DNA from 3 places in the Streptacidiphilus sp. EB103A genome. Region 1 is predicted to be linked to each of the others. Evidence: riboswitches for the same ligand, from Rfam matches in the RefSeq annotation. Region 1 holds a riboswitch; each other region holds the start of a gene.
The links. Region 1 has a riboswitch for thiamine pyrophosphate ahead of ABH941_RS24345 (cytosine permease). Riboswitches for the same ligand answer to the same signal wherever they lie in the genome.
Positions count from the first base shown of each region.

Region 2: another riboswitch for thiamine pyrophosphate. It lies ahead of thiC (phosphomethylpyrimidine synthase ThiC); the one in region 1 lies ahead of ABH941_RS24345 (cytosine permease).
Region 3: another riboswitch for thiamine pyrophosphate. It lies ahead of thiO (glycine oxidase ThiO); the one in region 1 lies ahead of ABH941_RS24345 (cytosine permease).

Region 1 covers NZ_JBGCAQ010000015.1:42,546-50,263, reverse strand. Annotated here, with positions in the region: gene ABH941_RS24360 (PKD domain-containing protein) at 1-99, opposite strand, end outside; tRNA gene ABH941_RS24355 (tRNA-Ser) at 898-986, opposite strand; gene ABH941_RS24350 (S1C family serine protease) at 1,154-2,905, opposite strand; TPP riboswitch at 3,112-3,227, shown strand; gene ABH941_RS24345 (cytosine permease) at 3,220-4,596, shown strand; gene ABH941_RS24340 (glycerophosphodiester phosphodiesterase family protein) at 4,732-5,598, shown strand; gene ABH941_RS24335 (ATP-binding protein) at 5,859-6,431, shown strand; gene ABH941_RS24330 (DUF5926 family protein) at 6,591-7,589, shown strand.
Region 2 covers NZ_JBGCAQ010000010.1:289,059-296,776, reverse strand. Annotated here, with positions in the region: gene ABH941_RS18930 (hypothetical protein) at 158-1,252, shown strand; gene ABH941_RS18925 (aspartate-semialdehyde dehydrogenase) at 1,256-2,287, opposite strand; gene ABH941_RS18920 (hypothetical protein) at 2,635-3,390, shown strand; gene ABH941_RS18915 (DUF1707 domain-containing protein) at 3,587-4,240, shown strand; gene thiC (phosphomethylpyrimidine synthase ThiC) at 4,294-6,156, opposite strand; TPP riboswitch at 6,151-6,290, opposite strand; gene ABH941_RS18905 (YibE/F family protein) at 6,411-7,718, shown strand, end outside.
Region 3 covers NZ_JBGCAQ010000003.1:152,913-160,630, reverse strand. Annotated here, with positions in the region: gene thiE (thiamine phosphate synthase) at 1-377, opposite strand, end outside; gene ABH941_RS05940 (Rv2175c family DNA-binding protein) at 374-739, opposite strand; gene ABH941_RS05935 (NAD(P)/FAD-dependent oxidoreductase) at 779-1,993, opposite strand; TPP riboswitch at 2,033-2,160, shown strand; gene thiO (glycine oxidase ThiO) at 2,154-3,344, shown strand; gene thiS (sulfur carrier protein ThiS) at 3,341-3,565, shown strand; gene ABH941_RS05920 (thiazole synthase) at 3,573-4,367, shown strand; gene pknB (Stk1 family PASTA domain-containing Ser/Thr kinase) at 4,509-6,413, shown strand; gene ABH941_RS05910 (nitroreductase family protein) at 6,482-7,186, shown strand; gene ABH941_RS05905 (GNAT family N-acetyltransferase) at 7,199-7,718, opposite strand, start outside.

The DNA of each region.
Region 1 (7,718 bases):
CGTACCGGTGCCGCTTGCGGTGTCCGAGCAGCCCGAGCCGGACGCCCCGTCCACGAACAGCACTGGCCCGGACGGCGTGGGACGCGGCGTCCCGCTCACGGCAGTGCTGACCTGTGGGACGGCCGTCTGGCGGCCGTCGACAGTGCGAAAGGCGTTGGCCTCAGGCTTGGCGGCGGCAGAAAGCGGCGCCTTCGACGAGCCTGCTGACGCCGTGGGAGTTGCCGCCGAGGCCGTAGCCGACAAGGAGGCTGAGGCAGTCCGAGACGTCTTCGGGGCCGCGGACGAGGTCTGCGCGATCCCGGGTACCGCGCATGCTACGGCTAGCGCCACGGCTATCCCGCCGGACAATAGTCGATAACTCATCTGAACTACCCCTTACCGACAGGCACTCGTGAAGTCACGAGTGCGCGCGCATGTTACTACCCACCGCTGGACTCGATACGAACGGGGGCGCTGTGGAGGGGGATACAGTCGGTAAGCGGTCGGAGCCAGCTGAAATGGGGCCGACCATCCCGCCACGAGACCGCGAGATCTGGCCGCCCGGCGACTGGGTCGAAGGCCCGTCGAGAGCACGACTCCACTGACGGATCGTCGATGGAGGTAGGTCTTGTTGTCAGTTCATGAGGCAAAACCCTGTCCGTGCCGAGAGCCCGGCACCCACGCCGTTCTGCAGATGACGGCACGACAGCCGCCCCAACTGTTCCCGTCACCGGGTGGTAACAGGCGGTGACCCGCGGACACGTCCGAGGATGCGGCGCCAAGCAGCCGATCTGGTCCACGCCTGGTCCACAGAGAGCTGCCCCGGGCCTTCAGAATCGAATAGGCGTACGTTAAGAATCGAAAACAGCCAGCGTCGACAAACTTCGACACTGGCTCTGACCTGCACTTCTCTACCTGCGGAGAGCGAGGGATTCGAACCCTCGGTCACGGTTCCCCGTGACGACAGTTTTCAAGACTGTTCCCTTAGGCCGCTCGGGCAGCTCTCCTTGCGCGGGTGGGCAGCACGAAGGGGGGCGAGCCCCCCGGGTGGTTGTCCGCGCTCAGGGATCTTCTCATGTTCGGGGGTGTGCTCGGGCAGCAATAGCCCCGTACGGCGGAGGTGCTGGTTGCCGTACGGGGCCGGGTGGGGCCGGAGGGTGTCGGGTCGGGCGGGTTACTGGTCGCCGGTGCGGGAGCCGAGGGTGACGCTGGTGGTGTGGCTCTGGCCGTTGCGGGTGTAGGTGACGGTGACGACGTCGCCCGGGTGGTGCGACCAGATCTCGCTGACCAGGGTCGGACCGCTGTCGATCTGGACGCCGTCGAGCGAGGTGATGATGTCGCCCGCCTTGAGGCCGGCCTTGTCGGCGGGGCCGCCGGCGGTGACCGGGGCGCTGCCCTGGACCGCGGAGGAGGCGATCTTCGCGCCCTCGCCGGTGTAGGAGTCGTCGCGGAGGATGCCGATGATCGGGTAGACCGGGGTACCGGTCTTGATCAGCTGGTCCGCGACCCACTTGGCCTGGTTGATCGGGATGGCGAAGCCCAGGCCGATGCTGCCGGACTGGGTGCCGGTCGTCGTGCTGCTGCCGGTCGACTGGATCGCCGAGTCGATGCCGATGACCTGGCCCGAGGCGTTCATCAGCGGGCCTCCGGAGTTGCCCGGGTTGATCGACGCGTCGGTCTGCAGCGCGTTCATGTAGGAGGTCTGCGCGCCGGTCGAGTCGCCGGAGGCGACCGGGCGGTTCTTGGCGCTGACGATGCCGGAGGTGACGGTGCCCGAGAGGCCGAAGGGCGCGCCGATCGCGATGGTGGTGTCGCCCACCGCCACCTGGTCGGAGTTGCCGAGCGCCAGCGGCACCAGCGGCTTCTTCGGGGTCCCGGTCAGCTTGATCACCGCGACGTCGTAGCCGGAGGCGCGGCCCACGATGGTGGCCGGGTAGCTGCTGCCGTCGGAGAACTTCACCGACAGCTTGCCGCCGTTCTCCGAAGGCGCCACGACGTGGTTGTTCGTCAGGATGTGGCCCTGGGTGTCGTAGACGAAGCCCGTGCCGGTGCCCGACTCCTGCGAGTTGCTGGCCGAGATGGTCACCACGCTGGGCAGCGCCTTGGCGGCGACTCCGGCGATGCTCTCGGGGGCGCGGCTGAGCGCCTTGGGGTCCACGCTGCTGGTGACCGTGGTGGAACCGTTGGAGCTGTCGTTGTTCTCGATCGCGGCGCCGATCCCGCCGCCGATGCCGCCCGCGATGATCGCGGTGATCGCCAGCAGGGCGAGCAGCGCGCCGCGGCGCTTCTTGCGGGGCGGAACGGGCTGGCCGTAGCCGCCGTAGAAGGGCATGCCGGGCTGGCCGCCGTACGGGGGCTGACCGCCCTGCGGGGCGCCGTAGGCCGGGTCGAACGGGGGCTGGACCGAGGTCGCCTCGGCGCCGGGGACGGGGGCTCCCAGCGGTGGCGCGGTCGGGACCGGCGGCGCGGCCGGGTGGGACTGCTTCTGGAACGCTGCCTCCGTGAACGCGGCCTCCGGGTGCACAGCCTCCGGGTACGCCGCCTCCGAGTACACCGCGCCGTCGGGAGCAGAGGCCACCGGGGCCGGGGGTACCGGGGGTGCCACGGGGTCCGCTATGGGCGGCTGCGGCGGGGCCGGGGCCGGCGGCGGGAAGTCCGCGAGCGTGGGGTCGGCCGGCGGCTCGACCGAGCCGTACGGGAGTACGGCCGTGGCTTCAGGCTGCGAAGCCTGGGGCGGAGCGGGCTGGACCGCCGGGGCAGACTGGGCCGCCTGGGCCGCCTGGGCCGCCTGCACGACGGTGTCGTCCGCAGCGGGAGCAGCTGCGGGCGCTGCGTCGCGCGGCACCCCGTTCGACTGCGCGTCGAGGGAGGGTTCCACCGGTTCCCCACCGGTGGGGACAGCCCCACCCTCGTGCTCGGTGCTCACGAATGACCTCCTCCTGCGGGACTTCGCGTCCCAAAGCTTTGCCCACCCACTGTCAGGGCATCGTAAGGGCCAGCTTGGCGCTTCCCTTGGCCGCATCTATAGCGCACCGATCTGAGAGCTTTCTTACGCCATCCGCTCACAGCTCATCTACAGCTCATCGGACATTCATCCTTGGCTCGCTGCCCGGCTGCCCCTAGCATGGCCTCGAACACATACGCGGGAGCTTGGACCCATCCAGGCTGAGAGGGCGCCGAACACGGGGCGCCGACCGCCTGAACCTGACCGGGTAATGCCGGCGTAGGGAGCTGAGCCTCGTGACGTCCGTTTCGCCTTCCCCCTCCCCTGTCCTCGACCGGGCGGTGGGGTCCCCGCGCGTCGAAGCGCCGCTGGTGCTGGACACCTCACCCCCGCGCACCCTGGGCTTCCGCGACCAGGCGGCGTTCTGGACCAACCTCGGCGTCAGCCTGATCGGCTTCCAGAGCGCCGCGACCGTGCTGGTCTTCAACGGCAAGGACCTCTCCCTCGCTGCCTCCCTCACCGCGATCGTCGTCGGCACCGTGATCGGCTCGGTGATGCTCGGCATCGCCGCCGTCATCGGGACCAGGGCCGGGGCGCCCGCCATGGCGATCCTTCGCGGGCTGTTCGGCACCCGGCTGTCCTACCTGCCGACGGTGCTCAACATCGTGCAGTGCCTCGGCTGGGGCGTGTTCGAGCTGACCGTGATCGCGATGGGCGCCGACGCCCTCTTCGGCGGCGGACCGCACTGGCTGTACGTGGTGCTGGCCGGAGTGCTGACCACCGCGATGACGATCCGTCCGCTCGGCGCCATCGCGGTGCTGCGCAAGTACGTCGCCGTCGCGGTCGGCGTGGCGATGCTGTTCTTCACGGTGGAGCTGCTGCGGCACGGGGTGCACGACCCGTCCCCGGGCAACTGGACCGGCTTCCTGCCCGCCGTCGACTCAGTGATCGCCGTCTCCATCTCCTTCGTCCCGCTGGCCGCCGACTACACCCGGCACGCCAGGAGCACCCGCAGTTCCTTCTGGGGCGCGTTCAGCGGCTACACGGTCTCCCAGGTGTGGTGCTACGTGGTGGGGCTGCTGGCGCTGCTGCAGGTCGGCGGCGACCCGAACAAGATCTTCAGCACCTTCATGGGCATCACCGCCGGCTGGCTGTTCTTCGCCGTGCTGGTGCTGCGCGAGGCGGACCAGTCCTTCGCCAACGTCTACTCGACGGCGATGTCGGTGCAGAACCTGCTGCCCCGGGTGGACCGCCGGATTCTCACCGTCGGACTCGGCGCGGTGGTCACCGTGCTGGCTCTGCTGGTGACCGACTTCAGCGGGTACGTGTCCTTCCTGGGACTGATCGGCGCGGTCTTCGTGCCGCTGTCGGCGGTGCTGGCGGTGGACTTCTACTTCGGGGCGGGGCGAGGCGAAGGAGGCTGGGACCTGACCGAGACCGCACCGACGCGGTGGCTGACGCTGCTGCCGTGGGCGGTGGGCTTCGCGGTCTACCAGCTGATCGCCCCGGCGCAGCTGACCGGCTGGGCCGGCAGCTGGCCCTCCTTCTGGGCCCACGCCCAGAACGCCCTGCACATCCACCCGCAGGTGTGGACCTCGGCCTCGCTGTTCTCCTTCGTCGTCCCGGCCCTGATCACCTGGGCGCTGACACCGCTGCTCCGCCGGGGGCTGTGAGCTCCGCCGGGGATGCGAACGGGGACGTTAACCGGTCGCACCGGCAGAATTCATCTGCCGCTGCCGGGGCCTGACGGGGGTCCGTTTTAGGCTTGTGGCGTGTCGAACGCTCCCCAGTCGAACGCCCATCGGCAGCTGGTGCTGCCCAATCGCACGAGCACCCGCGTGGTCGCCCACCGCGGCGCCTCCGGCACCCTCGCCGAACACACGCTGGCCGCGTACAAACTGGCCGTGGACGAGGGGGCCGACGCCCTGGAGTGCGACGTGCGGCTGACCGCCGACGGCCACCTGGTGTGCGTGCACGACCGCCGGGTGGACCGGACCTCCAACGGACGGGGGGTGGTGTCGACGCTGGAACTGGCCCAGCTGTCGGAGCTGGACTTCGGCTCCTGGAAGGCCGGGCGCGAAAGCGTCACAACCGGCGCGGCCGGAGCGGCCGGAGCGGCCGGAGCGGCCGGCGACATGGAGGACGGCGACGAGGCGGACTGGGCCGACGCCGAGCACACCTCGGTGCTGACCCTGGAGCGGCTGCTGGAATTCGCCACCGCCTGCGGCCGCCGCATCGAACTCGCGATCGAGACCAAGCACCCCACCCGCTACGCGGGTCTCGTGGAGCGCAAACTCCTGGAGCTGCTGCACCGCTTCGATCTGGTCACCCCGGCGGACGGCGAGCGCACCCCGGTGCGGATCATGAGCTTCAGTCAGCTCTCGCTGCGCCGGGTGCGGGAGCTCGCCCCCGCCATCCCCACGGTCTTCCTGATGGAGCGGGTGCCGCTGCGGTTCCGTGACGGCACCCTCCCGCACGGGGCGCGGATCGCCGGACCCGGCATCGACCTGGTCCGCGCCAACCCCGGCTACGTCGCCGTACTGCACCGCGCCGGGCACCGGGTGCATGTGTGGACGGTGGACGATCCGGCGGATGTCGAGCTGTGTCTGCGGCTCGGCGTGGACACCATCATCACCAATCATCCGCGCCGGGTACTTGACCAGTTGGGTCGCTAGTACGGACTATGGCGGAGCCGGGAGCCTGCTTCGGCAGGCGTGCGCGGGCGCAGTGGAATGGCCGGAAATTCACCCGGTTCACCATTCTTCACCACCCCCGATAAACACTCAGTGACGACCTGACTACGCTTAGTAAAATGGGTGGCGCGACTCCGACTTCAGCTGCTTTCTCGGCATGCCGAGGTGCTTCTGTTCTCGTTTCCGCCGTGCTTGCAACGGGCATTCACACCCTGGCTGACAGCTGAGGAGGAGGTCCGGGGGTGGCGCTGGTGGTAGCGCGTGATGTGCCGACTTCTTCGGCGACCATGGCCGTGCCCCATGGTCCCGAGAGCGTGAGCACTGCACGGCGTCGACTGCGAAAGGACCTCGCCGCGCAGCATCTGCCCGACGTCGTCATCGACGACGCGGTGCTCATACTCTCCGAGCTTCTGAGCAATGCCTGCAGGCACGCCAGGCCCCTGGAGCCGGTCCCGGCCTCCTCCCACGACGGCGTCCACCCTGGCTCGAACACCGACCACCCGACGGCACGGGCGCACGCCCAGGCCGCCTGGCTGGGACAGGGCCAGGGTCAGGCTGACTGCGGACGGGTGGTCGTCGGCTGGGAACTGCACAGCGACGGACTGCTCACCGTCGAGGTCACCGACGGCGGCGGGCCGACCCGGCCGCGCCGGGGCAGCCCCTCGCTGACCGCGCGAGGCGGCCGCGGCCTGGGCATCGTCGGCCAGTTGGCGAGCGACTGGGGGGTCAGGGACGCCCCGGGCGAGGTGACCGTGTGGGCGGTGCTCCCGGTGCGGGCCCGCCATGCCAGGCGCGACGGCGTCACGACGGGGTGAGGCGAGGCGGCCCCGAACGGGCGGCACCGCATCAAACGGGCTGACACCGCGTCAGTGGTGCGGCGGCCCGCGAGGCACCGCGGGGTGACCGGCGGGGACCCGCGGCACCACTAGGCTCGGTGCGGAACAAGCAGCCGCCGCACCGGGAGATACCGCACCATGGCCAAGAAGCCTCCGCAGAAGGCGCCCGCCCGCGCCGGGTCGAACACCGCAGCCAGCGCAGCAGCCGCGGGGGAGATCCCCGTCGTCGGCGCGCGCGAGGCCTGCCCCTGCGGTTCGGGCCGCCGCTACAAGGCCTGCCACGGCCGCGAAGCCTCGCACGCCGTCCAGGAACTGGTGCAGCGTCCGTTCGAGGGGCTGCCCGGCGAGGGCGACTGGGTGGCGCTGCGCGAGCTCGTCCCGGCGGCCACGGTGCCGCTGACGCTGAACGCGGCGGCGCTGAAGGGCGCCAACGGCGAGGTCCCCGCGGTGACCCTGGCGACGGTGCTGCCGATGGCCTGGCCCGCGATGCGCCGTCAGGACGGCAGCGTGCTGCTGGGTCTGCAGACCCACGGCTCCTCCGGCGACATCAGCCGCGACCTCGGCGACGCGCTGCTCCAGGCGCTGTCCGTCGAGCCGGGCACGCCGGTGCCGCCGCGCCGGCCGGCCGCGGACGCGCCGCGGCTGCAGGAACTGGTCGACACCTCGGCCGCGTTCGAGCCGACCCTGCACAGCGGCTTCGAGTTCTGGCTGGACGACGCCGACGCGGCGGTCGGCGAGGTCGCCGCCTCGCTGGAGAGCGCGAACGCCACCATCATCCCGACCGTGCGGCTGGCCTCGGTGGAGACCGCGTACTGGTGCTCGGTGCCGGACAAGAACCACCTGCGCTGGGTGATGCCCCATGCGGAGGACCGGCTGCTCGACGCACTGGCGCGGCTCGCCGCGAAGGACGACGCGGGACTGGGCGAGGGGACCAAGCTGGTCGGCTCGTTCCGGGCGCACGGACTGACCGTGCCGGTGTGGGACCTGCCGTCGGAGATGACGGCGGAGGACTGCGAGAAGCCGGCCGCCGCTTTTGCCGAGCGCCTTGCCGGCGCACTCGCCGATAGTGCGCCGCTCACGGGTCAGGAGCGCCGGGCGCGCGCCGGCCTGGTGAACCGTCAGGTCACCCTCGGCTGACAACGGACTGTTTACGCATTGCGCTCGATCGGGCACGTTCGGCGACAGCAAAAGTCGACCCGTGCCCTTTTGGCAGTGATGTGCATCACAATTCCCCAGGTGGAGGCAGAAACACCGCTTCTGACTCCC
Region 2 (7,718 bases), on a different contig from region 1:
ACCGCTCCGCCCTTCCAGACCTGGATGCTGACGGGGCGTTCGGGGAACAGACGGCTCCACTACTCCGGGGGCGACCCCCCGGACTCCCGGATCCCGCGTGAACCCGGAACCGGCGGGCAGGGTGCACAGGGTCGACGAGAAGAGGGCTGGGTAGAACATGGACAGCGCTCCGTACCTGCAGGCTGAGGACAAGCTCGACTACGAGCGGATCCTGGAGGAACTCCTTCACAACGAACAGGTCCGCTCAGCCCTCCGCCGCGCGCCCACGGGACCCAACGCCGAACAACTGCACACCCGGGCCATGCGCGACTCCGCCACCGTCGCCGGCACCGCGGCGGTCGAGTACTCCTACTTCGTCGAGCTGCGCGAACAGGCCCGCCGCACCACCCCCGTCCCGGACTGGGAACGCCTGGGCGGCGACGACCCGGCACAGTGGCAGGAGCCCGAGAGCGCGCTGATCGCCGCCGAGCGGGCCGGACTGGTTCCACTGGTCGCCGTGCTGCTGCCGATCCTCTCCGGATTCAGCGCACTGCTGCTGCTCCTGCTCGGCTACGGCCTGCGGGCGGACGGCCAGAAGCTGGGTCAGCCACTGGTCACCGCCGGGCTGGTCGCCGCCGTGATCTGCGTGGCCGCGATCGCCGCCGACATCATCGGGCTGCTGCTCACCGCCGCCCGCGACGCCGCGTCGCCGCCCCAGGGCCGCAACCCGGAGCTGTACGCGGAGCTCGCCAAGGCTCGCGAGGCCTGGCACAGCGCACTACGGGAGCGTGGCCTGCTCCCCTATCTCCTGGCCCAGTTGGGCACCACCCCGCGCCCACCGAGGCCGCGCCCGGCCGGTGTCAGCCTGGTCCGCACCCGCCCGCGGCTGGGCTTCACCAGCCCCGGCTTCACCAGCCCCGGACCGGAGCGGATCACCAACGAGCGCGGGGAGGAGGTCGAACCCGAGGAGGGCGGCGAGCCCCACTTCACCAGCCCGGGGTTCACCAGCCCCGGACCCGAGGGGATCACCAACCAGCGCGGGGAGGAGTTCGAGTCGGACGACGACGACGGCGAGAGCCACTTCAGCAGCCCGGGATACAGCAGCCCGACGTTCGAGGTGATCCGGCAGCCCTTCGAGCACCCGGCACCGACCGTCCCGCCGTCACGGACCCAGGCCTCGGTCGGCAGCGGCTCCAGCTCCGCGTCGGGCGCCGGCTCCGGCGGCCGCTTCCTCCCCAACGCCGACGACGCCGAGGAGGAGCAGCCCTCCTGAGAGCTACTCGGCCGCCAGCTCGGCGGCCACCAGCTCCGCGATCTGCACCGCGTTCAGCGCCGCACCCTTGCGCAGGTTGTCGTTGGAGATGAACAGCGACAGACCGTTCTCAGCCGTCTCGTCGGCGCGGATCCGGCCCACATAGGAGGGGTCCTGCCCGGCGGCCTGCAGCGGGGTCGGGATCTCCGAGAGCTCCACACCGGGCGCGTCCGCCAGCAGCTCCCGAGCCCGCTCGGGGCTGATCGGCGTCGCGAAACGGGCGTTGACCTGCAGCGAGTGCCCGCTGAACACCGGGACCCGGACGCAGGTCCCGGACACCTTGAGGTCGGGGATCTCGAGGATCTTCCGGCTCTCGCTGCGGAGCTTCTGCTCCTCGTCGGTCTCGTTGAGGCCGTCGTCCACGATCGAGCCCGCCAGCGGCAGGACGTTGAACGCGATGGGGCGGACGTACTGCTTGGGCTCGGGGAATTCGAGCGCCGCACCGTCGTGCGTCAGCGCGCTGGCCTTGCTGCCGACCGCGTCGATCTGGCCCTGCAGTTCGGCCACACCGCTGAGCCCGCTGCCGGACACGGCCTGGTAGGTGGCCACCACCAGAGCGGTGAGCTGCGCCTCCTGGTGCAGCGGACGCAGCACCGGCATGGCGGCCATGGTGGTGCAGTTGGGGTTGGCGATGATCCCCAGCGGACGGTCCGCAATGGCATGCGGGTTGACCTCGGAGACCACCAGCGGGACCTGCGGATCCTTGCGCCAGGCGGAGGAGTTGTCGATCACCACGGCGCCGGCCGCAGCAACCCTGGGTGCGAGCTCCTTGGACGTCGCACCGCCGGCCGAGAAGATCACGATGTCCAGACCGGCGTAGTCGGCGGTGGCCGCGTCCTCCACCGTGACGACGCCGTCCTTCCAGGGCAGCTCCTTCCCGGCCGACCGCGCCGAGGCGAACAGCCGCAGCTCCGTCACCGGGAAGTCCCGCTCCTCGAGGATCCGGCGTACAACGCCCCCGACCTGGCCCGTGGCACCCACAATTCCAATCTTCATACCCACAGGGTAGGCGGCCCGCCCAACTCCCCGACCCGAATATCCGCCGCTCGGACACCAGGCCCAGCCCCCGACTCCGTAAGTCTTCCGCCTCCCGCACACACGGCCGGGAATTCCTTCGCTCGGCGTAACCGTAGGACGATCCGATCGTTGCCCAGAGTGCGCATGAGCAATATGGCTTGGATGACACGGCGAGCGGTGACGTAGCGAGTTGGCCGGTTCGGTCCGGCCCATGGGATCTGTGGACGATTGCGACTCATGCCCTTGACCGTCCGGGTGGGACGGCCCTGAGCCCCGGGATGGGGGCACCCATTCCATTCACCCCAAGCGAAGGGGGAGGCACAGCCATGCCACCCGAAGTCGCCCTGCTCGAATCGCGCGCCCTGCGCGAGAGCGTCGCCGACCGCACCGAAACCCTGGACCGGGTCAAGGTCCTCGTCCTGCTCCCGGACGACATGCACGTCACCACGAAGATGGTCGCCGACTACTTCGAGGTCGGAGAGACGGTCATCTACAACCTGGTGGTCGACCACCGGGACGAGATCGTGTCCAACGGGTACCGCGTTCTGGTTGGTGAGGAACTGACTCGCTTTAAGCGAGTCTGTGGACTCCAGTCATCCCGGAGCAGGTCAATGGCCCTGTTCCCGCGTCGCGCGGTCCTCAACGTCGCGATGCTGCTGCGGGACAGCGCCGTCGCCCGCAGGGTCCGGACCTACCTCCTCGACACCGAGGCAACGCTCCGGCAGGGTCCGCCCTCTTGGGGCATGCCACCCGGGCGACGGCTCGGCCCCGGCCCGCACTGGGACGAGTACGAGTACCTCCAGGCACACCCCGACGTCGTCACCCCCGAGCAGTACACCGCCCCCGACCAGGGACGATGGCTCGCCTGGGCCGACTCGGTGGACCACCGCCTCGACGCCCACGGGCGCGTCATCGGCGCGATGAGCGAGCAGCTCTGCCGCGTCGGCGAGGACGTCCGCGAGCTGCGCGGCGACATGTCTGCCATGCGCCAGGACGTCGCCGAGCTCCGCCAGGGCATGGCCCAACTCCTCCCAGGCTTCGGCCTGGGCACCATCCCAGCCAAGCGCCGCCGACGCCGCTGACCCAGTTGTCCACAGGCCGCCGCGATCTCCGGGCGGCCTGTGGACAACTCAGTGACAACTGAGGTCCCCAAAGGACCTCACTGCACTCGCAAGAACTGCACCCTTGGCGGGAATCCAAGTCGCGATATATCGTTAGTTCCCAGCCGTGCCACTGCTCCATCGCGCGACGACCTTCGACTGGATCAGGACGGGAACTATGTCGGGAGAGATCTCGCCCCCTGGAAAGAGCCCCGGCCACGACTCGCCGCCCGAGCTGCGGGCCTCCCACACGGACCGGGATCGGGTGGTCGACGTACTGCGGGTCGCGGCGGGCGACGGCCGGCTGACCGGGGCCGAGTTGGACGAGCGCCTGGAGGCCGCCCTGTCCGCACGGACCGTCAGCGAACTGGCCGTCCTCACCGCCGACCTGCCGCCTGTGTCGACCTCTGGCGGCGCGGTCGTGGCGGAGGTGAAAGACGTACTCCGAATCGATCAGAAGTTCAGCCCGGTCGAGCGGGTGGGACGCTGGATAGTGCCACGACGGCTGGAGCTCGCAACGGAGTTCTGCGAGGTGACGCTCGACTTCACGCTGGCAGTGATCACCCAGGACACCCTGCGGATCGACATGGACATGCGCGGCAAGACCCTGACGCTGATCACCAGGCCGGGCATCGTGGTCGATGCCGACGCCCTGAACCTGGAGTTCAGCAAGCTAAGGATCCGTCAGGCCCACGACCCCCATGCGCCGGTCACGCTTCGAGTGGAGCTGGCAGGAAAGAAGAGCTTCGGCCGTGTCGTCGTGCGGGGCCCAAGGCGGGCAGTAGGCCATTGGCTGCGCAGGAAGCCCAAGCCCCTGCCTACCGAAGACTGACTCAGCCATTGGCCGGCCAACCCGGTTTGGTCACTCTCCTCCGCTGTTTGAGGTCAGTCGGCCAACGGTAGGTACACCCGTCCACCGGAGGCCGTGAACTCCTCAGCCTTGGCCCGCATCCCGGCTTCGATCTCGTCTTCGCCGGTCACCGGGGTCTCGTCGCCGAAGCTCTCCCTGATGCCGTGCGATATCCGCATCGAACAGAACTTCGGACCGCACATCGAGCAGAAGTGCGCCGTCTTGGCGGGTTCCGCCGGGAGGGTCTCGTCGTGGAAGGCGCGGGCCGTTTCGGGGTCGAGGGCCAGGTTGAACTGGTCCTCCCAGCGGAACTCGAAGCGGGCGTCGGAGAGGGCGTCGTCCCAGGCCTGGGCGCCGGGGTGGCCCTTGGCGAGGTCGGCGGCGTGGGCGGCGATCTTGTAGGTGATGACGCCGGTCTTGACGTCGTCGCGGTCGGGGAGGCCGAGGTGTTCCTTGGGGGTGACGTAGCAGAGCATCGCCGTTCCCCACCAGGCGATCATCGCGGCGCCGATCCCTGACGTGATGTGGTCGTAACCCGGGGCGACGTCCGTGGTCAGCGGGCCGAGGGTGTAGAAGGGCGCGTCGTCGCAGAGCTCCTTCTGCAGGTCCATGTTCTCGCGGATCTTGTGCATCGGGACGTGGCCCGGCCCCTCGATCATCACCTGGACGTCCCGCGAGCGCGCGATCCGTCCCAGCTCGCCGAGGGTCGTCAGCTCAGCGAACTGGGCCTCGTCGTTGGCGTCGGCGATCGAGCCGGGGCGAAGCCCGTCCCCCAGCGAGTAGGTCACGTCGTAGGCCCGGAGGATGTCGCAGAGCTCCTCGAAGTGCGTGTAGAGGAAGTTCTCCTGATGGTGCGCCAGGCACCAGGCCGCCATGATCGAGCCGCCCCGGGAGACGATCCCGGTCTTGCGCCGCGCTGTCAGCGGGACGTAGCGCAGCAGCACTCCGGCGTGCACGGTCATGTAGTCGACGCCCTGCTCGCACTGCTCGACGACGGTGTCCCGGTACACCTCCCAGCTCAGTTCCTCGGCCCGGCCGTCGACCTTCTCCAGCGCCTGGTAGAGCGGGACCGTGCCGATCGGCACGGGGGAGTTGCGCAGGATCCACTCCCGGGTGGTGTGGATGTTGCGGCCGGTGGAGAGGTCCATCACGGTGTCGGCGCCCCAGCGGGTGGCCCAGGACATCTTCTCGACCTCCTCCTCGATCGAGGAGGTGACGGCCGAGTTGCCGATATTTGCGTTGATCTTCACCAGGAAGCGGCTGCCGATCAGCATCGGCTCGACCTCGGGGTGGTTGACGTTGGCCGGCAGGACGGCGCGGCCGGCCGCGATCTCCTCCCGGACCAGCTCCGGGTCCATCCCCTCCCGCAGCGCCGCGAACTCCATCTCGGCGGTGACCTCGCCCCGGCGGGCGTAGCCGAGCTGGGTCACGGCCGTGCCCTCCCGGGCCCGGCGGGGCCGGCGCGGGCGGCCGGGGAAGACCGCGTCGAGCCCCTTCAACCCGGTCGCGCTCGCAAGCTCGCCACTCCGTGCCAGGCCCAGCCCGCCGCGCGGGGCGGTGTGCCTGAGTCCGTCGTCCTCGGGACGCGGCTCGCGCCCGTGGTAGTCCTGGGTGTCACCGCGTTGGCTGATCCAGCCGTCCCGGAGCGGCGGCAGCCCGCGCCGGACGTCGGCCTCGAACGACGGGTCGGTGTACGGGCCCGAGGTGTCGTACAGCGGGACGGCACGGCCGTTGCCCAGCCGCACCTCCCGGTAGGGAACACGCAGGTCGGGGCGCGATCCCTGGCGGTAGGCCTTGGTCCAGGCGGGGGTGGGGTAGCCGGTCCCGGTGCTGGACGGGCCCTGGGCGGAATGCTGCTGAGCGGCATGCTGCTGCTCTGCGTCGTACGTGCTGGTCATCAGACCCACTTCTCCCTACGCCGGCATTACCCGGTCAGGTTCCTGCGGTCGGCGCAAGCAGCTGCCGTACGAATTCCGCGTACGGCGGTCAGCGCCCTCTCAGCCCGGTGCTCCGAGCTCCCGCGTCTGCAATCTAGACGCCGCCCACCGTAGCGAGCCGGGCCCCGGCTTGGCCAGGGGGCGTCGGTGCTGCCAGATCTCACACGCTTCCGGTACGGTGCACTGCCACAGCCCATCCGGAAGGGACTGTTCCCGTGGCCGACCACCCGCACGAGCACGAGCACGGCCACAGTCACGACCACGGCCCGGCCAGCCCCGCCTCCCGGCGGCTGCGCGCGGTCATCGCCGCCGTGCTGATCCCGTTCGCGGTGGCGGTGGTGGCGGGCATGGTGCTGATGTGGCCGGGCAGGCTGCCCGCCCACGCCTCCACCGGACTGGGATTCGACCAGCCCACGGTGAGCGGCCGGGTCACCGCGACCAAGGCGGCACCCTGCGACGCGGGCTCGACGTCCACCGCGTCGACAACGTCCGCAACAGCGGCAGCCCAGAACGTCTGCTCGCTGGTCAGCGTCGCCATCACCAGCGGCAAGGACTCCGGCAGGACCATCCAACTGACCCTCACCCCGGACCAGACCGCCGTCTACAGCGCGGGGGAGAAGGTGGTCCTGGACTACTCCCCGACCGCCCCCGCCGCGCTGCAGTACACGATCGGCGACGCCGACCGCTCGATGCCCATGGCGATCCTCGCCGGGGTCTTCGCCCTGGCCGTGGTGCTGGTCGGACGGCTGCGCGGGCTCGCCGCCCTGGTCGCGCTGGGGATCAGCTTTGCCGTGCTGTCGCTGTTCGTGCTGCCGGCCATCCTCAAGGGCGAGGACCCGCTGCGGGTCGCAGTCGTCGGCGGCGGAGCGATCATGCTGATGGCGCTGTACCTGTGCCACGGCCTGTCCGCGCGCACCTCCGTCGCGGTCATCGGGACCCTGGTGTCGCTGGCCCTGATCGGCGTGCTGGGTGAGGTGTTCATCGGTCTGACCCATCTCACCGGCAACACCTCGGACGAGACCGCCCTGGTCCACTCCCTCTTCACCGGGATCAAGCTCCCCGGCCTGCTGCTGGCCGGTGTCATCATCGGATCCCTGGGTGTGCTCAACGATGTGACGGTCACTCAGGCCTCGTCGGTGTGGGAACTGCGGGCCGCCGACCCCACCATGGGCACCCGGGCGCTCTACCGGGCCGGCATCCGGATCGGCCGCGACCACATCGCCTCCACCGTGAACACCCTGGTCATGGCCTACGCGGGAGCGGCGTTGCCGCTGATGCTGCTGTTCACCATCGCCAACCGGGGCGTCTGGACCGTAGCCACCAGCGAGATCGTCGCCGAGGAGGTGGTCAGGACGCTGGTCGGCAGCATCGGCCTGATCGCCTCGGTACCGCTGACCACCTTCCTCGCCGCGCTCGTGGCCAGCCACAACACCCGCCCCGTGACCGCGGCCGCCATTCCGGCCCAAGCCACGCGACAGGCCACGGCCACGGCCATGGCCACGACTTCGGCTGAAGCGGGCGCG
Region 3 (7,718 bases), on a different contig from region 1:
AGCGCAGCGTCCACCTCCGCCTCGGCGTGGCACGAGCGGCCGATCAAGACGTCCTCGCCGAGAATCGCCCGCGCCGCGGCCACCGGCAGGTCGTCCTGGCCGAGGTGGAGGACGTCCGGACGGGCCGCGTGGGCGACGTCGGCGCGGTCGTTGACGGCGAGCAGCCGCCCGTGGCGGCGGCACGCGTCGGCGAAGACCTCCAGCGCCGCCAGCTCCTGCCGCGCCTCCAGCCCCTTGTCCCGCAGCTGGACGATGTCCACGCCGCCGGCCAGCACCGCGTCGAGGAACTCGGGCAGGTCCCCCTGCTCGCGTCGGGCGTCGGTGCACAGGTAGAGCCGGGCCTCGTCGAGCGCGCTCAGAGCCGACGAACGGCTCACAGCGCCATCGCCTGGGCGCGGCGCTTGACCTCCGTGCCGCGGTTCTCATTCATGGCCTGGGCGGGAGTCCCCGGCAGCGAGGGGTCCTCGGTGAAGAGCCACTCCAGGATCTCCTCGTCGGTGAACCCGGAGTCGTGCATCAGGGTCAGCAGGCCGCAGATGCCCTTCACGGTGCCGTTGGGGCCGATGAAGGCGGCGGGCACCATCAGGACGTTGTTCTCGCCGCGGCGGACGGCGAGGATGGTGCCGTCGTCGACGAGACGCCGGACCTTGGTCACCACCACCCCCCACTGCTCGGCGATGTCGGGGATGTTCATCCACGCGGGAATCAGGGCGTCAATCTTGGGATCAATCTGGCTCACGCCCTCAAGACTGCCATCCCCGGCCGCCCCCGCGCACCATCAGCCGCGCACGGCGGCCTTGAGCTGCACCGCCGGGTCGGCCGCGAGCGCCGGATCGAGGGGGGCGCCGCGCTCCAGCAGCCGGCGGCCCTGGGCCAGGTCCCGGGGCCGGTCCACGGCCAGCAGCGCCACCGGGACGCCGTCGCGCAGCCACAGCGCGCTCCAGTCCGCGGCCTCCGGGTCGCCGCGCCGCAGCAGCTCGTCGCCGGGGCGGTGGTGCCCGGCGTACTGGACCATGCGGCCGAACTGCTCGGACCAGAAATAGGGCACCGGGTCGTACCGCTGCTCGGCGCCCAGCGCGTTGGCGGCGGCGACCCTGGCGCCCTGCACCGCGTTGTCCCAGTGGTGCACCATCAGCCGGGTCCGGTAGCGGGCGGACGGGAAGGAGGCGCAGTCGCCGACGGCCAGCACCCCGTCGGCCGAGGTCCGCAGCCGGTCGTCGGCCGCGACCGCGCCCCGGTCGTCGAGGACGATGCCCGAGCCGTCGAGCCACCCGGTGTCGGGGCGGGCGCCGATGCCGACCACCACGGCGTCCGCGCCCAGCTCGGTGCCGTCGGTGAGCAGCACCGTCGCGCCGGGGTCGCCCTCCAGCCGGACGTCCCCGTCGACGATGCCGCCTACCGCGGTGCCGGTCCGCAGCTCGACCCCGGCCTCGGCGTACCAGCGGCGCATCCCCTCGGCGACCTCGGCGGGCAGCGCGCCCGCCAGCGGGACCGGCGCCGCCTCGACCACGGTGACCTCGCAGCCCAGCTGCCGGGCCACGGTCGCCGCCTCGGCGCCGATCCAGCCGGCGCCGACGACCACGATCCTGGCTCCCGGGCGCAGCGCGCCCCGGAGCGCCACGGCGTCGTCATGGGTGCGCAGCAGATGCGTCCGCGCGGACTGCCCGGGCAGCGCGACCGGCCGGGCCCCGGTCGCCAGCACCAGCCGGTCGTAGGCCAGCTCCCCGCCGTCGGTGTCCAGCACCCGCCGCTCGGTGTCCAGCCCGGTGGCGGGGCGGCCGAGCAGCAGCTCGATGCCCCGGTCCGCGAAATCGATGTCGAAGCGGGAGTGCTCGGCCTTGCCCAGCAGCACGTCCTTGGACAGCGGCGGACGGTCGTACGGCTGGTGCGGCTCGGCACCCAGCAGCAGCACCTCGCCGTCGTGCCCCCGCTCGCGCAGCGCCACCGCTGTCTGCACCCCGGCCATCCCGGCCCCGACCACGACGATCCGCATCCCGTCACTCTACGGCCGAGCAGGCGCGACTACAGTGGGGAGACCATCCACGGGAGCCCGGCGTACCGGGCTGAGAGGGAGGCAGCAGGGCGGACCCCGCCCCCGGCCTCCGACCGTCCGAACCTGATCCGGGTCATGCCGGCGAAGGGAGTGGGCACCTGTGCCACGTAGCAACACCGACGCACTGACCGACGTACTGGTCGTCGGCGGTGGGATCATCGGCCTCGCCATCGCCTGGCGGACCGCCCAGCGCGGCCTCTCCGTGACCGTGCTCGACCCGGATCCGGGCCGGGGCGCCAACCAGGTCGCCGCCGGGATGCTGGCTCCGGTCACCGAACTCCAGTACGGCGAGGAGGACCTGCTGCGCCTCGGCATCGCCTCCAACCAGCGCTACGCCGCCTTCGCCGCCGAGCTGACCGCGGCCAGTGGGCTGCCCACCGGCTACCGGGCCTGCGGCACCCTGGCCGCCGCACTGGACGCCGACGACCGCGCCGAGCTGCGCGAGGTGCACGCCTTCCAGCAGCGGCTCGGCCTGGAGTCCCAGTGGCTGACCGGACGCGAGTGCCGCCGGCTCGAACCGATGCTGGCACCCTCGGTGCGCGGCGGGCTGCTGGTGACGGGTGATCACCAGGTGGACGGGCGGCGGCTGGGCGCGGCGCTGCTGGGCGCCTGCGCCGCGGCCGGCGTCCGGATCCACCGCTCCCGGGCCGCGCGCATCGAGCTGACGAACGCTCAGGACCGGGTCGTCGGCGCCCTCGCCGAGGACGGCGCCCGGCTGTCCGCGGGGCAGACCGTGCTCGCGGCGGGCAGCTGGTCCGGGGAGATACCCGGGCTGCCGCCGGAGGCGCGGCTGCCGGTCCGCCCGGTCAAAGGCCAGATCCTGCGGCTGCGGATGACCACCTCGCTCGGCGCGCCGCTGCCCGGCGGCCCGTTCCTCTCCCGCAACCTCCGAGCCGTGGTCCGCGGCGTGCACCTCTATCTGGTGCCGCGTGAAGACGGGGAGCTGGTCGTCGGCGCGACCATGGAGGAGCAGGGCTTTGACACCACCGTGACCGCCGGCGGGGTGTACGAGCTGCTGCGGGACGCCCATGAGCTGGTCCCCGGGGTCACCGAACTGCCGCTGGTGGAGACCGGCGCGGGGCTGCGCCCGGGAACCCCCGACAACGCCCCGCTGCTGGGGCCGACCGCGCTGCCCGGCCTGGTAGCCGCGACCGGGCACCACCGCAACGGCGTACTGCTGACCCCGGTCACCGCCGACGCCGTCTCCGCCTACCTGGCCACCGGCGTACTGCCGCCCGAGGCCGCCCCGTTCACCCCCGCCCGCTTCTCCCTTCTGGAGGCCAGTTCATGACGCCCCCCGTGACGGCCACCGTCGCCATCCGCGTCAACGGCGACCCGCGCCGGGTCGCCCCCGGCACCACCCTGGCCGAGGTCGTCGCCGAGCTCAGCTCGGCCCCGTCCGGCATCGCCGCCGCCGTCAACGAGACGGTCGTGCCGCGCGGCGCCTGGCCCGCCACCGCGCTCGCCGCCGACGACCGCGTCGAGATCCTCACCGCCGTCCAGGGAGGCTGACCCAACTATGTCGGACGACACTCTGACCATCGCCGACCGCAGCTTCGGCTCCCGTCTGATCATGGGCACCGGCGGCGCGCCCAGCCTGGAGGTGCTGGAGCAGGCGCTGCGGCTGTCCGGCACCGAGCTCACCACCGTGGCCATGCGCAGGATCAACCCGGCCGCGCGCGGCTCGGTGCTGGAGGTGCTGCAGCGCAACAACATCGCCGTGCTGCCCAACACGGCGGGCTGCTTCACCGCGGGCGAGGCGGTGCTCACCGCCAGGCTCGCCCGCGAGGCCCTGGGTACGAACTGGGTGAAACTCGAAGTGGTCGCCGACGAGCGGACCCTGCTGCCGGACCCGATCGAGCTGCTGGACGCCGCCGAGACCCTGGTCGACGACGGCTTCGTGGTCCTCCCCTACACCAACGACGACCCGGTGCTGGCCCGCAAGCTGGAGGACGTGGGCTGCGCCGCGGTGATGCCGCTGGGCTCCCCCATCGGCTCCGGCCTGGGCATCCGCAATCCGCACAACTTCCAGCTGATCGTCGAACGGGCCCAGGTCCCGGTGGTCCTCGACGCCGGCGCCGGCACCGCCTCCGACGCCGCGCTGGCCATGGAGCTGGGCTGCGCCGCCGTGATGCTCGCCACCGCCGTCACCCGGGCCCAGTATCCCGCGCTGATGGCCGAGGCGATGCGGCACGCCGTCGAGGCAGGTCGGCTGGCCCACCGGGCCGGGCGGATCCCGCGCCGCTTCCATGCCGAGGCCTCGTCCCCGATGGCCGGCCGCGCCGACCTCGATCCGGAGGCCCCGGCGTTCTGACCGGCCTTCTGACCGGCCTTCTGGCCGGCCTCCTGAGCTGTGCCTGTCGGAGTGACCCTGGTCACTCACTCCTTACCGTCCGGCAACAACTCGACCGTCGGTGCACCCGAACCGACCCCGAAGGGCCGTAAACTCCCTGGGATGGACACGACCCTGTACGACCCCCTCCTCGGGCGGCTGCTCGATGCCCGCTACCGGGTCGAGCAGCGGATCGCCGTCGGCGGCATGGCCACCGTCTACCGGGGCCTGGACACCCGCCTGGAGCGGGTGGTCGCGCTGAAGGTGATGCACGCCGGGATGGCCGCCGACCCCGGGTTCACCGCGCGCTTCATCCGCGAGGCCAAGGCCGTGGCCCGGCTGTCGCACCCCAACGTGGTGAACGTGTTCGACCAGGGCCAGGACGGCGACGCCGTGTTCCTGGCCATGGAGTACGTCCCCGGCTGGACCCTGCGCGACCTGATGCAGGACCGCGGCGCGCTCGCACCGCGCACCGTGCTGGACATCCTGGAGCCGGTCCTGGCCGGGCTCGGCGCCGCGCACCGGGCCGGTCTGGTGCACCGGGACGTCAAGCCGGAGAACGTGCTGCTCACCGAGGACGGCCGGGTCAAGGTCACCGACTTCGGCCTGGTCCGGGCGGTGAGCGGGGAGACCCAGGCGACGACCGGTCAGGTCATGGGCACCGTCTCCTATCTGGCGCCGGAACAGATCGAGCAGGGCGCCACCGACCCGCGCACGGACGTGTACGCGTGCGGCATCCTGATGTTCGAAATGCTGACCGGTGCCAAGCCGTACACCGGCGACAGCCCGATGCAGGTCATCTACCAGCACATCAGCTCGGACGTGCCGCCGCCGTCGACGCTGGTCCCCGGCCTGGCGCCGCAGCTGGACGCCATAACGACGGCAGCGGCCGCCCGGGACGCCAACCGCAGGCCGGCCGACGCCGTCGCGCTGCTCGCCGCGCTCCAGCACATCCGGCGCGGCCTGACGCCGGCCCAGCTGGACGCCGAGCCCGGGCTGCCGTCGCCGCCCTTCCAGCAGCAACCGCAGGTCGAGCGCACCAGCATCATGCGCGAGCTGCCGCCCGACCTGGTGATGCCCCGGCGCACCCCGCCGGAGGAGCGCTACGCCCAGCCGCCGTCCCGGGGCAACCGCCGGCCGCCGCGGCGCCGGCGCCGCTGGGTCGTCCCGGCGGCGGTGCTGCTGGTGATCGGCCTGGTCGCCGGTGGCGCGACCTTGGCGCTGGACGGGCTCTACATGCAGATGCCCAGCGTGCTCGGCGAGACCCAGGGCCAGGCGGTGCAGACCCTGCAGGCCGACGGGCTGACCGTCACCGTCACCCAGGACTTCAGCAGCACCGTCGGCAGCGGCAAGGTGATCAGCAGCAACCCGGGCGTGGGAACCAGGATCCGCAAGGACAGCTCGGTGACCCTGGACGTCTCCAAGGGCCCGGACCGCCCGGCCGTCCCGGACGTCACCGGCAAGTCCCAGTCCGCCGCCGAGCAGGCGATCAAGGCCGCCGGGCTCGCCGTCGGCCAGGTCACCCAGCAGGCCAGCGACAGCGTCACCCAGGGCAACGTGATCAGCACCGACCCCGCGGCAGGCACCAAGGAGCAGCCCAACACCGTGGTCAACCTGGTCGTCAGCTCCGGCTCCCAGCCGGTCTCGCTGCCGAACGTGGTCGGCGAGTCGGTCGACCAGGCCACCGCCGACCTGCAGAACGCGGGCTTCAAGGTTCAGCTGGACCCCAACCAGGTCTTCTCCGACAACGCCGCGGCCGGCGAGGTCGCCGCGCAGAGCCCCAACGGCGACACCGCGTCCCAGGGCAGCACGGTCACCCTGACCGTGTCCAAGGGACAGCAGCAGACGACCGTCCCCGATGTCACCGGGCTGAGCGAGAAGGACGCCAAGAAGGCCCTGCAGGGCGCCGGCTTCCAGGTGCAGGCCGTCAAGCTCAACCCGTTCGGCACTCCGACCGTGCACAACCAGAGCCCCGGCGGGAACCAGCAGGCGGCGATGGGCAGCAAGGTCACCATCTGGTTGTACTGAGCACCTTGTATCGTTTTGGGCGGCCCCGCTGACAGTTCGTCCGGAGGCCCTCCGTAGACTCCGTGCGCATGACCTCACCTGCGGCGGTTGACCTCTTCGACACCATGGCCACCATGCGGGCGATGCGCCGGCTGAGCGCCGAGCCGGTGCCGGACGAGCTGCTGGAAAAGCTGGTCCAGGCCGCCGTCTACGGGCCGAGCGGCCACAACGCCCAGGACTACCAGTACGTCCTGGTCACCGACCGCGAGATGATGACCACCCTGGCCCCGCTCTGGGCCCGCTGCGTGAACACCTACCTCGCCTCGGCAGGCCGGACCGTCCCCACCCCGATGGACGAGGGCGCCTACGACCGGATGCGCGCGGCGATCGAGTACCAGCGCGACCACTTCACCGACATCCCGGCCCTGGTCATCCCCTGCTACCGCTCCCCCAAGGTCACCGCCGACTTCGACAGCCTGCGCGGCATGGTCACCCAGCTCGGCACCGCCGGCCTCAGCCGCCTGGCCGCCCACGGCGGCCGCTTCACCCTCCTCGCCGAGGCCTCCAGCGTCTACCCCGGCATCCAGAACCTGCTCCTGGCCGCCCGCGGTCTGGGCCTGGGAGCCAACCTGACGATCTGGCACCTGCTCCTGGAACGCGAGTGGAAAGCCGCCCTCGGCATCCCCTCCGACGTCCACACCTTCGGCATCATCCCGGTCGGCTGGCCCCTGGGAAAGTTCGGCCCAGTCCGCCGCCGCCCCCTCGCCGACGTCCTCCACCGCAACCGCTGGTAGCCCGCGGCGAGGCTACCGCGCCGCGCGGTCCAGGCGGTGGATGACGGTGATGCCGGACTCGGCCGGGGCGCCGCCGCGGGTGGTGTCCTTCTCGCGGGAGACGACGGTGAAGCCGAGGCGGCGGGGGACGGCGCCGCTGGCGGTGTTGGCCTCGTCGTGGTGGATCTCGACGTGGGTGGTGCCGGGGAGGGCGAAGGCCGCCTCGACGAGGGCGGCTGCGGCCATGGTCACCAGGCCCCGGCCGGTGCGCTCCGGGTGGATCCAGTAGCCGATCTCCAGACCGCCCGGGCCGATCCGCCGCATCAGACTGCAGGAGCCGACGATCTCCCCCTCGCTGACGACCATGTAGTCGTACGCCTGACCTGACTCCCAGGCGGCCTGAGTCTCGGTCAGATGCTCCAGCAGGGAGTCCCGGGAGTAGCCGGAGGCCCAGGGCATCCAGGGGGTCAGGTGCTCCAGCGACTCCAGCACCAGCCGGTGCTGCGCGTCGACGTCGACGAGGCGCTTGCGACGCAGCTCGACCCGGTCGTAC